3 regions of the Parabacteroides sp. AT13 genome follow, and region 3 is predicted to be linked to each of the others. Evidence: riboswitches for the same ligand, from Rfam matches in the RefSeq annotation. Region 3 holds a riboswitch; each other region holds the start of a gene.
What was found. Region 3 has a riboswitch for cobalamin ahead of CI959_RS17920 (ABC transporter substrate-binding protein). Riboswitches for the same ligand answer to the same signal wherever they lie in the genome.

Region 1: it holds a riboswitch for cobalamin, as region 3 does, so the genes downstream of both, CI959_RS05675 (TonB-dependent receptor) here and CI959_RS17920 (ABC transporter substrate-binding protein) in region 3, are expected to answer to the same signal.
Region 2: it holds a riboswitch for cobalamin, as region 3 does, so the genes downstream of both, CI959_RS05695 (threonine/serine exporter ThrE family protein) here and CI959_RS17920 (ABC transporter substrate-binding protein) in region 3, are expected to answer to the same signal.

What each region holds. Positions count from the first base shown of each region.
Region 1 is NZ_NQMH01000001.1:1,266,495-1,270,852, reverse strand. It holds gene CI959_RS05680 (YncE family protein) at 1-40, opposite strand, end outside; gene CI959_RS05675 (TonB-dependent receptor) at 37-2,052, opposite strand; cobalamin riboswitch at 2,105-2,314, opposite strand; gene nrdG (anaerobic ribonucleoside-triphosphate reductase activating protein) at 2,355-2,855, opposite strand; gene CI959_RS05665 (anaerobic ribonucleoside triphosphate reductase) at 2,868-4,358, opposite strand, start outside.
Region 2 is NZ_NQMH01000001.1:1,272,318-1,276,675, reverse strand. It holds gene CI959_RS05695 (threonine/serine exporter ThrE family protein) at 1-1,310, opposite strand, end outside; cobalamin riboswitch at 1,356-1,555, opposite strand; gene CI959_RS05690 (DUF5074 domain-containing protein) at 1,566-3,422, opposite strand; gene CI959_RS05685 (hypothetical protein) at 3,419-4,358, opposite strand, start outside.
Region 3 is NZ_NQMH01000002.1:846,164-850,521, forward strand. It holds gene CI959_RS17915 (iron ABC transporter permease) at 1-665, opposite strand, end outside; gene CI959_RS17920 (ABC transporter substrate-binding protein) at 675-1,838, opposite strand; cobalamin riboswitch at 1,901-2,100, opposite strand; gene CI959_RS17925 (precorrin-2 C(20)-methyltransferase) at 2,167-2,871, shown strand; gene CI959_RS17930 (hypothetical protein) at 2,920-3,432, opposite strand; gene CI959_RS17935 (formate--tetrahydrofolate ligase) at 3,826-4,358, shown strand, end outside.

The DNA.
Region 1 (4,358 bases), on a different contig from region 3:
CGATCAGGATACCTATTATATATAATGTATGTCTTTTCATATCTCGATCGTTAAAGACACTTTGTAATTTCGTTTCGGCATCGGATAATTCAGGATCACGTCGTAGTCTTGGCTTAACAGGTTGTTTACCTCTACGGCAGCCTTGATAAGTCCGAATTTGAATTTCAAATCTTTCGACAAGGAGATGTCGCTGGTGTACCACGGTTGCGTATAATTGTATTTGATATTTTCCTGCTGGTTATACCGCTCTCCCACATATATGAAACTATAGTTGAGGTTCCATCCCTTGAAAGAGGCTTGTGCGATGGCGGAGCCGCTATGCCAAGGGATATAAGGGATTTGATCTCCGTAATAGGTATCCGAGGGATCCGTGAAGTCTTGGGCCTTTTGATAGGTGTATTGTACGCGTAGCGTGACGAACAAATCTTTTACCGGATTGACGGTCGTTTCCGTACTGACATCTATACCTTTGATTTCTACCTTACCCAAATTCAGCATCGTCCAACGGAACTGCTGGCCTTTGGGGTAAGCGATGATCTTGTCTTTCACCTTGTTGTAATAACCATCCGCCTGTATCTTGAAGCGATAGAAAAGATAGTTCTCCCATGTTTTCGTGTAAGCGAAGCCGGCATCATATTGGGTTACGTATTCCGGGTTTAATTTGGAGTTTCCCATATCGGCGTAATACAAATCGTTGAAGGTAGGCATACGGAAGATCCGTTTATAGAAAGCGCGTACATTAAAGTCTTGTTTCTCGAACGGCTTGTAGGAGGCGAATACGGCGGGTGTAAGGATTTGCCGGGCTTTCGGTGCGGGGCCTTCTTCTACACGGTCGTTGATAAAAGTCGCCAGTCCGCTGGCCTGTAATTTTACTTTTCCTAACCGGAGCGCCGTAGCGACCGAAAGGAGGTTGGTGAAGCGTTCCGGGTAAACGAATCCATACATATCGGCGTTCATCTTGTTCCATTGCAAGTCGTAAGAAGCAGAGACATCCCAGTTCGAGAGGATGGAGTAGACATTAGCGGAAGATAGGTAAATCTCCCGTTGCTTATACAGGTTATCTACATGAATCAGCTTGTCGTCGTTGTTCACATAATGCGTACGGTAGAAAGCGTATTTCGCATTGACCTGTGTCTTGAATTTACTATTGATTTCTTTGATATAGGAGCCTTGCATGAAAGAGTTCGTATCCCATACTCGTTCGCCGCGTCGCCATACGTTGTTTACGATAGCCCCCGGGATACCTCGTTCGGAATTGTAGTTGTAGAACTTAAGATTCCAAGTACCGTCGCTCATCTTGCCATACAATCCGGCCTCTAGGCGGGTGGCGTTGATATCCCCGTTTTCCCGGACGGCGGTCGTATCGTAAGCGATCTCTCCGGCAGGGTTGATACGGCGGTAACGAAATTTGTATTTACCGCTTCCGCTTAACCATTCGGCGCTGAAAGAGGCGGCTATGTTTTCTGATATCTTATATTCGAACAGCGCCGAGGGGTTGATAACGTCGAAAGAACCGACTTTCATCGTGGCACGGATATTCGTTGTTTTTCCATCTTCGAAACGAGGACGACGAGAACGCAGATAAAGCGTACCGGCCGCACCGAAATCTTTTGCGGATTGGAAAATATCGCTCTTCTGGCCATTGTATAAAGAAATCTCCTCGATATTGTCTAAGGAATACATTCCAAGGTCTACTTGTCCGTTTTGCGCGTTGCTTAATTCGATGCCGTCGTAGAAAACACCCATGTGGTTCGTTCCCATACTTCGGATATTTACTGTCTTGATACCTCCTACGCCCCCATAGTCTTTCAATTGGACACCCGAGAAGTAGCGTAAAGCATCCGCTACCGTGTGACTGTTCAAATTTTGTAATTCTTTCCCCGATAGTTTTTGGGAAGGAATTACCTCTTTAAAGCTGAAACTCCGGGCCGTGACCGTAACTTCGTCCAAGTGTTGGATAGAGTCGAGTTTGCTTTGTCCATGGGACATACCTATCGCCAGCATCGATAATACGCAAGCGAGGTATCCCTTTCTAGCAAAGGATAACACCATTATTTAAAACCTGTTTAGAAAATGATTCGTACCAAGCCGCTCTGTCCTCGCGAACGACTTCTCCCTAACTGGCAGGTCTTCTGACTGACTCCCATCCCGAAAGCCTTCCCGATATATATCCTTATATACCAGTGGCGAAAGTGTTTCCGGAATGTTTGAAATAGAGCTTCACAGCAACGGGACTGTTCAGGAATTACACCTGATTCCCTTTTAATCCGTAACCCCGGTTGGGTGAAACGGAACCAATTCGGGACAAAGGTATGAAATCTTGTTAATATCCGGGCTATAATTGGAGAATTTCCTTAAATGAAAGGGTTGTACTTGTATGTTACGATTTCCTTTTTATTTAAAGAAGCTTGTACGTCAATTAACCGTTGGTTGCTGCTTCCCCGGAATAAAAGGCTCTCATCCCGAAGGGTTTGTTTGTAGCGGCCATCTACCAATACGTCGATATAGGATAATAAGGCGGCTTGTGCCGGGTTCTTTATCAGGTCCTCGAATTTATATCCCGTGTAGCACCAGATCGTCTTTTGGCTTTTTGCCTTGATCGCCTTGGCTACCTCGGTGAAGCCTTCCGGTTGGAACATGGGATCTCCTCCACTGAAGGTGACGTTGGCGAATTCGTCAGCCAGCACTTTCTCCACGATCTCTTCCGTTCTTACTTTCTTCCCTTTATGGATGTCCCATGATTCGGGGTTGTGGCAACCCGGGCATTTGTTCGGGCAACCCGCCGCATAGATGGCGGTCCGGAATCCCGGACCGTCTACGGTGGTATCTTCGATGATATCTATGATGGACAACATGGTAATTGAAAATTAGTTGTGGGTGACACGGTCGTTCAGCTCGGATAGCTTGGCGTTGTTCCAACGGTCGGTGGTTCCTACCAAGTAACCGGTGATGCGTTGAAGTTTGTCCAAGTGTTTGCTGCCGCATTTCGGGCAGGCTTCCAGATTCGGGGTGGAGTTCTCGTAGCCACAATCCAGACAACGGTTACGGTTATGGTTTACGGAACCGTATCCGATATTGTATTTATCCATCATATCCACGACACGCATGATCGCTTCGGGGTTATGGGTAGCGTCGCCATCCATCTCTACGTAAAAGATATGGCCGCCACGAGTCAAATCATGATAAGGAGCTTCCACTTCGGCTTTATGACGGGCGCTGCACTTGTAATATACCGGGACGTGATTAGAGTTCGTATAATAATCCCGATCCGTGATACCGGGGAGCGATCCGAACTGCTTACGATCTTTTCCCGTGAACTTGCCGGACAAGCCTTCTGCCGGAGTTGCCAGTACGCTATAATTGTGTTGGTATTGCTCAGAGAATTGGTTGGCACGATCCCGGATATACGTAACGATCCTTATGCCTAAGGCTTGCGAATCCTCATCTTCGCCATGATGCTTACCGGTAAGGGCCACCAGACATTCGGCCAGTCCGATAAAGCCGATACCCAAGGTGCCTTGGTTGATAACGGAGGCAATCGAATCGTTAGGCTTCAATTTTTCCGAGCCTAACCACAAGGAAGACATCAACAACGGGAATTGCTTCGCGTAAGCGGTTTTCTGGAACTCCATACGCTCATGCAACTGACGAGCCGTAAGTTCCAGCATATGATCCAGTTTAGCGAAAAATAGGGCGATACGCTCTTCCTTGTTCTCCACCTGCATGCACTCGATAGCCAATCGCACGATATTGATCGTCGAGAAAGAGAGATTACCTCGTCCGATAGAAGTCTTCGGTCCGAAACGATTCTCGAATACACGGGTACGGCATCCCATGGTCGCTACCTCGTGGATATAGCGCTGAGGATCGTCCGCTTTCCAATCCTCGCTTTGGTTGAAGGTTGCGTCGAGATTCAAGAAGTTCGGGAAGAAACGACGGGCGGTGACCTTGCAGGCCAATTGGTAAAGATCGTAGTTGCGGTCTTCCGGCAGATAACTTACGCCTCGTTTCTTTTTCCATATCTGGATCGGGAAGATAGCGGTTTCGCCGTTACCTACGCCTCTGTAAGTACTTTTTAATAACTCCCGGATGATGCAACGACCTTCCGCCGAGGTGTCGGTTCCATAATTGATGGAGCTGAATACCACTTGGTTGCCTCCACGGGAATGGATTGTGTTCATATTATGGATAAAAGCCTCCATCGATTGGTGTACACGGCTTACCGTGCGGTTGATGGCATGTTGTATAACCCGTCTATCACCGCTTAATCCATCCAAGGTCTGTGTCAGGTAATCGTCGATAGGCTTATTATATAAGTGGGAGAAATCCTGCCCGTATAAATCCTCTAAGGTCTTTAC
Region 2 (4,358 bases), on a different contig from region 3:
CGGCGCTTTTCCAGTTCCTCTTGTAAATGTCGTTGGCGATCTTTGGCGATGTAACGACGGGCGAAGATGTTCGGGACAGCTACACCGAGTGAGATACAAAGAATGATGAGTGCGGAATTGATCCCGTTGAAGAATGCGTTTGTGACCTCACCGACTACTCCATGCAGGTTTATAAATGCCAGTAATGAGCGATACATGAGTACTCCCGGAATCATAGGAATGACAGATGGAATCGTCAATACGTGATTGGGAACATGGCACCAATGAACCGCTTTCACAGCCAATACACTGACTACGAAACTTCCCATAAACGAGCCGATCACAGGACCATAACCTAATTCGAAGTTCACAAAGTTACGGGTACATACCGCAATGATACCTCCTACGGCCACTACCCATAATAGTCGACGTTGGATGTTGAATATCATGGAGAAACCCATGGCTGAAATTGCCGCCGCTATCGCGTATATGTAGTACGGATCATGTGGAACCATACTCAATTCACTGAACTTATGATCGATCTCGACATCGTTCATGACAAGTACCCGCATGGCGAATGCGATACCGAAAGTCATGGCGGCTACCATCATGACTGTATTAGAGGCTCGGGTAATACCGACCAGCAAATGATTGTCCAGCATATCATCCACGAAGTTGATCAAGGGAACACCCGGTACGATAAACAGGGCACAGGCTAATAATGGATGATAAGGCGTATCGGATAGTCCTGAGAAAGAGGATGCGTATGCCAAACAGGTGGATACGAAAGCCGCCGCCGCGATACTCATATATACGTTAAGTCCGGCCTCGACACAGCGGGCTCGTACCCTAAACCCGACGAAAGCGCAAATGGAAGCGAATAGGAATGCCATCCAGTCGCATCCGAATAATTTACAGAATCCTCCGCAAGCAAATCCTGCTCCAATGGCTACGATATAAGGGGTATAATTCCGGGGTTGGTGAACGATCTTCTCCAGTTCTTCCTCATATTTATCCAAGGAATAATCTTGTTCGATCGCCCGCCAAGAAAGCTTGCTTACCTGTGAGATTGTCGTCATGTTAATACCGTGCTTCTCGCATTTCTGGAATTTAGAGAAGGAGTTTCGCTCATCGCTTACGTTCACCATGATCATGGTCCATCGGATATCGATATGCAACTTCTCCTCGGGGATACCCATAAAGGCGGCAACTCGTTTCATGTTTCGCTCGATACGATTCGTGTCAGCGGCACTTTCCATCAATAATTTTCCCGTACGGAGCAAAAGATCCAATTTGCGCCGTAACAACAATACTTCCTTGTCTGTCATCATTTCTTTTAATTCTTATGTTGTACTCTATATCCTAGCCCACGAGGATATGAATCTTAAATGAATGGCAGGTCTTCTGACTAGCTCCCATCCTAATGCCTTCCCGACTACCTTGAGCCAGTGGCGAAAGTAGTATTAGAATGTTAAAGGAGTTTCACAGCAGCGGGACTGTTCCGGATTCTCACCGGATTCCCTTTTAATCCGTATGCCCGAATAGGCATTACGAAACCAATTCGGGCACAAAGGTAAGGAATTTTTTTATTTCTTAATCATCCTTACGGTCTCTGTCTTTTCTCCAGTGATCACACGGATGAAATAGAGACCTTGGGATAAATGGCTTACGTCAATAAATTCACCCGGATTGATCGCCGTTTTTTGGACCCTAGTACCGTTCGTCGTGTAAATCTCTACGGTGGCGGTTGTGCCGATATTGATTTGTATGGTATTTACCGCTGGATTGGGATAGAGATTAAGTGTTGGCCGTGAGACTTTTTCTACGCTTGTCGGAGGGTTCCCCGTGCTAACAAGAAGGTCTTTCGTGACGATCTTCCCATTGGAGTTGAAGCGGATCGTTATCGTGGACTTATGATCCTCATTGATCGTGGTAGTAGTACTGACAATTAATGAGTCGTTACGAATAATTGCGCTGATAGGAGATGAGGGCGTAACGGAGGAGATTGATTTCACGATGGCGGCATCCATATTGTCTGCGTCACTAACCATATTACCTAGAGCAAGTTTATAGACAGGCTTGTCTTCCGTCAGACTTATAGAAGAAGGGAAGCTGGAGGAAACGACAGGTACTGCGTTATCCGGGAAAACCGGGATAGCGGGGAACCAATAGTTGACGATCATCGAATATTCTTGTACCACTTCGCCTTTGTTATTTATACGAGCTAACATGTGCGTAGGATCTTGGAACTCATGATACAAGAAGGTGTATAGCTCGTCGGTTTTTGGGTTAAGGCGAAATCCGGTTCCGTACAAGCGCCAATCCCAGTCCTGTTTTCGGAGGTCGATTAGCTGGAAAAATTGCTTCTTGTCAATATCATACCCACAGATTTGATACCCCGTGAACCAACTGCCTTCTTTCGGTTGTCCGTTCCAGTAAATCTTATTTTCTTTGGCACTGGCGCAGAAACCGTCGGCGGTCCATGCGTACCAAGAGTTCGGAACGACACCGATGGTCTCGCTTAACGGGATCTTTACCGTGTCCACCTTAAAGGTATAGGGGTTCAAGTTTAGCATATATTCCAAGGCGGAACCATCCCCGGCCGTATTCTGGGTCATGCTGATCCAAAGTGTACCATCCTTGGACTGAACGATAGAGCCGAAGCCTCGTTGAATCTCCTTCTCTTGCCCTTTTACGGTCTCTTTCTCGATCGGGGCGGCGATGGTACGGATAATTTTATCGGTTTTCGGGTCTATTATTAATAGACCATATTGTTGATGGACGGCAAAGACAAGGTCGTTGGCACGTACCATGGTTCCGATCTGGGCATAATACAATTCACCGTATCCATCGGCGTTCGGATTTCCGGAACCTTCTATTTGTTTGCCGATCGTCATCTTATCGCTATCGTAGATCCAGATACCGTTGCTGGTTCCTATATAGCCTTTGTGCTCGTCTACCGGAAGATAAGAGCGGCCATCGGCTATGGATTTACCCTCGGCGTTTTGGGCGATATATTTGAACTCCTTGATCACCTTCATGGTCTTGGCATCGCATACGGCAAATCGGCTTCCGGTGATTTTTGCCCCGGGATCGCGCTCTTGCTTAGAGACAAGGTAGAATTTATCGCCATAGATGGTACCGAATTGCGTGGTACATCCCAGCTCATGACCCGGATTCTCGGTCTGGAAGACACGATAGTGCCATTCCCCATCATGGGTGAGGAAATTGACGGTGCTGTTCTGATGGCCGTACCAGTCCTCGTTTACGATAAATGTACCCTGACTGTAATCCATATCCGTAGAACGCAGGATGGAAGATTGTGACGGTACATCCCTCATTTGGGCCGGATCTATGCCGGCGGCCATCCATGAGGTGTTGCCTTGGGCCATTAGGCCGCTCGTGGCGAACGTACAGAGAAATAAGGTAATCGTCTTTTTCATAAGCCTTTTATTTTTAGGATTGCTTGATCATATTGTAATTTCATTTGCTCGCTTACCGGATCTGGAACGATGATGGAGGGGGGGGCGATGTGTAAATCCTGCGCACGGATGATCTCTGTCGAGGTTTCCCCGATCCAACCGCAATATTGGTTTACCGCCGTGTACACCTTGATAAAATCAATACCGGGTAATTCTACTTTATTACCTTCCGCATCTACGGCCCATTCGATATCGAAGCTATTTAGATCTTGATAATCGTTCGGGTGGTTATCTACATATCCCCATGGATAGGAGTAGAGCACGTAGTATTTGCCTGTACCGCTTTCGTCCGTGGCGTTATCCCTCAATCTGGTTCCGGTAAAAGTCAAGGTGCTCTCCTCGATCCACTCCGGATAATAGCTCTGCGTGTGGTACACGTTTTTTGGCAAATAGCCGGTATTGCCTTGGTTATCCTTCCACGACAGATAGGTGGCATCACTCCATTGCTGGCTCATGTCCGGCTCGGGAATCTTGTCGGGATCCGGGCGATCATAGGTAATACGATAATTCTTGACGGTTTCCGGTTTATAGTACTCGCTACCGGCCAGCTCGTACCATTCGTCGTCCGGTAAGCCGTTCTGGTTCGTGTCGAAAGAGACCATGACAATGCCGGGCTCGCAACTGCCTCCCTTTTTCTCTTGATACTCCGGTAGGTCGGAATAGAAAGAGTTTCCGAGGATCATAAAGTCCTTTTTCCCTTTGACGTTGATGACCGTATGATCGAAACCGAAGATAACATATCCTCCGTATCCTCCGAGGGAGATCATCACGTCGTTCGTACCGGAGATATTCTCCTCTACCTTTTTCAGTATGGTTTCTTTCGTATCGCCTTCCTCGTATTCGGGCATCGTATTGACAAACTGACCCGGTGCGGGACAAAAGTCGTACACTTTGGAT
Region 3 (4,358 bases):
TTGATAAGCAGGAACGAGAGAGGGATCAAGATTGTCATAAGAATCACGAACAACGTCATCTGATTACCGGAAACACGGGCGAAACTACCCAATCCCCAAATCACGTATGCACGGATATCCTCCTCGACGCTAAAGAATTTAAGTACACCGATCACGGCGTTTGCCACGTAACCGATCATCACACCGATAATCAACAACGTGACATTTCCTTTTACCTTTTGGGAAACATACACGATCAGCGCCATCACGGATAAGGAACCGATCACGGCCGCTATCGATAAGGCGATCTCCCCCATAAAACCAAGTTTACTCAAGGCAACGCCCCCTAAACTACCGCTTAACAACACCACGAAAGCGACACCCATGCTCGCTCCCGAACTGATACCTAAGACCGAAGGTCCGGCCAATGGATTACGGAAAACGGTTTGCATCTGTAAGCCGCTGATGGATAAGCCAGCTCCCGCTACCAACGCTGTCAATGCCTGTGGTAGTCGGGATTTCCAGATAATATTCTGCCATGTAATAGGCTCATTTCCTAAATTCCAGATAATATGCCAAACCGATTGAAGAGGAATAGAGACTGACCCCAACACCAAATTCAAAAAGATTAGAACAAAAATAGCCGTGACAATCGCCAGCATCCATAGGGTATTTGAATGTCTCATCAGTGTTCCTTATTTAAGTCGAGAATAATAGACCGACTCATGATCCGGTAATAAATCCGGATGAAAGATATGAAGCAAATCCGCTAGGACGATCTCCGGTTCTGTCGGCATACTCTCATAAAACGGCGTGTTCTTCATATTACAATAGATAATTCCTTTCTCCCGGAACGCACGGAAATCCTCATAACGAGGATCTTGCTCTTTCAATGCCTCATAGCTGAACGTTCCCGGGAAACTATTCACGATACGCCAATAATCAGCGTCGTCCGCTTGGTTATAGACCGTCTCGAAGTCTAATGTAACACCACCGGATCGCTCATCATCTTTCAAGAAATAATCAGCGCCGGCATCCTTGAAAAGTTGCGCTAAGAAGCTCTTTCCTCCTACGGCATACCAGTTTCCACCCCGTAACTCGCCACTAAAAACGATCGGACGTTTTTTAACCTTACCATCCGCCGTAAGTTCCTTTAATTCATTATACCTCTTCTCGATGGTGGCGAAACGCTCATTGCCATCTTTCTCTATCCCCAACAGCAAGCCTACGAACTTGATCCACTCGGCCTGTCCCAATGGCGTAGTCTCCTTATAACCCAAATGGGGAATCAAGGGAATACCCACGTCTTTCAGCATCTCATAGCCTCCCCGCTTGAATGGCGATACAAGGATCAAATCAGGATTCACGCTCATGATAACCTCGTTATCGAAATTCCCCTCGATACCGATCTTAGCGGTTTTACCTTCTTTCAGGCGTTCGTTCATCTCTTTATTGAACAAATGCCGTGTACTGGTAATCCCAACGACCCTATCCAAGGCACCCAATTTAATAAAGTTCGATAATTGCAGGGAAGTCATACAGATAACGCTTCGGATAGGAAGCTCTATCACCGTATAATCAGCGGGAATCCCCGTGGGTTTCGCACCTCTTTTCACGAACGCATAATGAAACGTGGTGCTTTCCTCATTTTGAGGATCTTGGATATCAGCCAAGAGATATTGATCCGCATAGGTAAGCTTGAATCCTTGGGCGTATAAAGGCTTAACCTGCTCTTGCGAGAACGCAGATTGCTCTACGGAAGCCGTCTTCCCTATTTCTCCTTTTTCACGGATACCTGAAGTACATGATAAAGTCAATACCGATAAAAGCAAGCATCCACCCGCTATAAACTTATTCATAATCCTTGTTTAATTGACAGTTGATCATTGACAGTTACTCTCGTCCTGCTCCACGGGACAGCAACATTTATTTATGAACCGGCAGGTCTTCTGACTTACTTCCATTCAGGACGCCTTCCCGATTACAAAACCAGTGGCCAAGGTATTGTCCGAATGTTTAAAAGTTCACAGCAGCGTGGTCTGTCCGGGATTCTCACCCGGTTCCCTTTTAATCCGCCTCCCGGAAAAAGAGATAAGCGGAGCCTGTTACAGTGACAAAAGTAGTAAGAATATTTGTATACATCCACAATTTTAAGGACTTTTGCGTTTCAAATAAAAACAGATACACATGAATCATCCTATTCACTTCGTCTCATTAGGTCCCGGTGATCCGGAATTAATTACGCTGAAAGGGCTTAAAACATTACAAAAGGCTGATATTATCTATTGTCCTGCTACACAAGGCAAGCATGGAATCATATCTCGGGCGACGGATATATTGAAAGCTATTGAGGTAGACGAATCCTTGATCCATCCGTTTATTTTGCCAATGAGTAAGGAACGGACAGATGCGTTAAACGCTTATAACGAATTGTTTCTGGATGCCCAAGCTGAATATTTGAAAGGGAAACAAATCGTGATCGTCGCCGAGGGAGACGCTGGTTTTTATTCATCTATACAATATGTATACGATAAATTCGAGGAAACAGGAATCCCGGTAGATCGAATCGCAGGAATTCCGGCATTTATAGCGGCAGGTGCCTTGGCCGGGATACATATCGTAAAACAAGAGGAGCAAATTAACGTAATCCCCGGGACTGCGTCGTTCGATGAACTTTCGGCAAAAATAGAAAATGGAATGATCATCGTCATCATGAAATTACCGGGTTGCCAAGAGGCTATTCATACTTGTATCCGGCAGTATGCGGATAAGGCGGTTTTTCATTATTTCGAGAATGTAGGAACAAGAAAAGAATATTATACTACTGATATCGCCACTATACATTCCAAGGATTTCCCCTATTTCTCCCTACTGATTATCCAACCTCGCTAAAAGAAGAAGGCTGCCCGGAGAGTAACCAAACCCGGACAGCCCATCTTATTACGCTACATGCAATATATGCTTAAGCTGATCGATATGGAAACGAAGTGTATCCATATAAGGTTTCACTGAATTATGGTACATGACCGCTTTTGCGTGCATATCTTCCAACTCGCTTACTTTACGGTTCGCCTCACGCATTTTACAAGCGTTGTAGCGAATACCCGATACATGTCCTTTGATATCCTCGATCGCTTGGTTTCCCCGGTTGAAGATAGACTCTGCTTCTTCCGGAGCGTATACCGTATAGGCTTGGGCAACGTCATCCAGTAACGCCTGTTGATAAGAGCCGGCTATCGGGAGCAATTGATGGATCGCATGATGACATAAAGAATGAACCTCGTTTTGAAGCTTCTTCAATTCTACTTCCCACTTTGATTCACATACTTCATCCAATTGTTTGACTTCCGCTACGACACGACCGCTAAACAATTCCACTACCATCTTTTCCCATGCTTCTGCTACCCACGATTTAGTAGCAAATGTAACCTGACTAAATCTTACTGTTGACATAACCTTAAATTTACATATTATATTGCTAATGTTATTAGTCTCTTATCTGTTTCAATTTATCACACTCAAACCATTTTAGGTTTCTTTTTATCGTTGTGACATCACAAAATTAATCAAATTATTACAGATGAATAATTTTAAAGACTATTTTATAATTCTTTAAAAGTACAACAAGCAAAACGTATGATTTTTGCAAAGCTCACTTTACAAAAAGTTTAATTTCAAGCCTGACAGCTATCACAAAAAGCAAGATCCTCGCCATCTTCGCACAAAAATATCAAAATAACACAATCTTATTATTCCATAAAGGGGGAAAACCTTGTTCCGTATCATTTTGTTATTATAATAAATTAGATTTACTTTGTTCAAACTATATAAACTTACATAAAGCACATGAAATCGGACATTGAGATAGCAAGAGAAACAGACTTGCGTAAAATTAAGGAAGTTGCGACAACGTTAGGTATCCCTCGTGAGGAAGTACAAAATTATGGCAGGTATATTGCCAAGGTTCCTATCCATTTGATCGATAAAAAGCAAATGGACCAGCATAATTTAATTTTAGTGACCGCTATCACTCCCACTAAAGCGGGAATCGGAAAGACTACGGTTTCGATCGGTCTGGCTTTAGGGCTGAATAAAATAGGGAAGAAAGCGGTGGTCGCTTTACGTGAGCCGTCTCTTGGCCCGTGTTTCGGCATGAAAGGTGGTGCTGCCGGAGGTGGATATGCCCAAGTGCTTCCCATGGAAAACATCAACTTGCATTTTACAGGGGATTTTCATGCGGTTACTTCCGCCCACAATATGATTACCGCTTTATTGGATAACTATATTTATCAGACCCGCAACACCTGCGAGGGATTGAAGGAGATCAAATGGAAACGGGTTCTTGACGTAAACGACCGTAGCTTACGTAACATCGTATC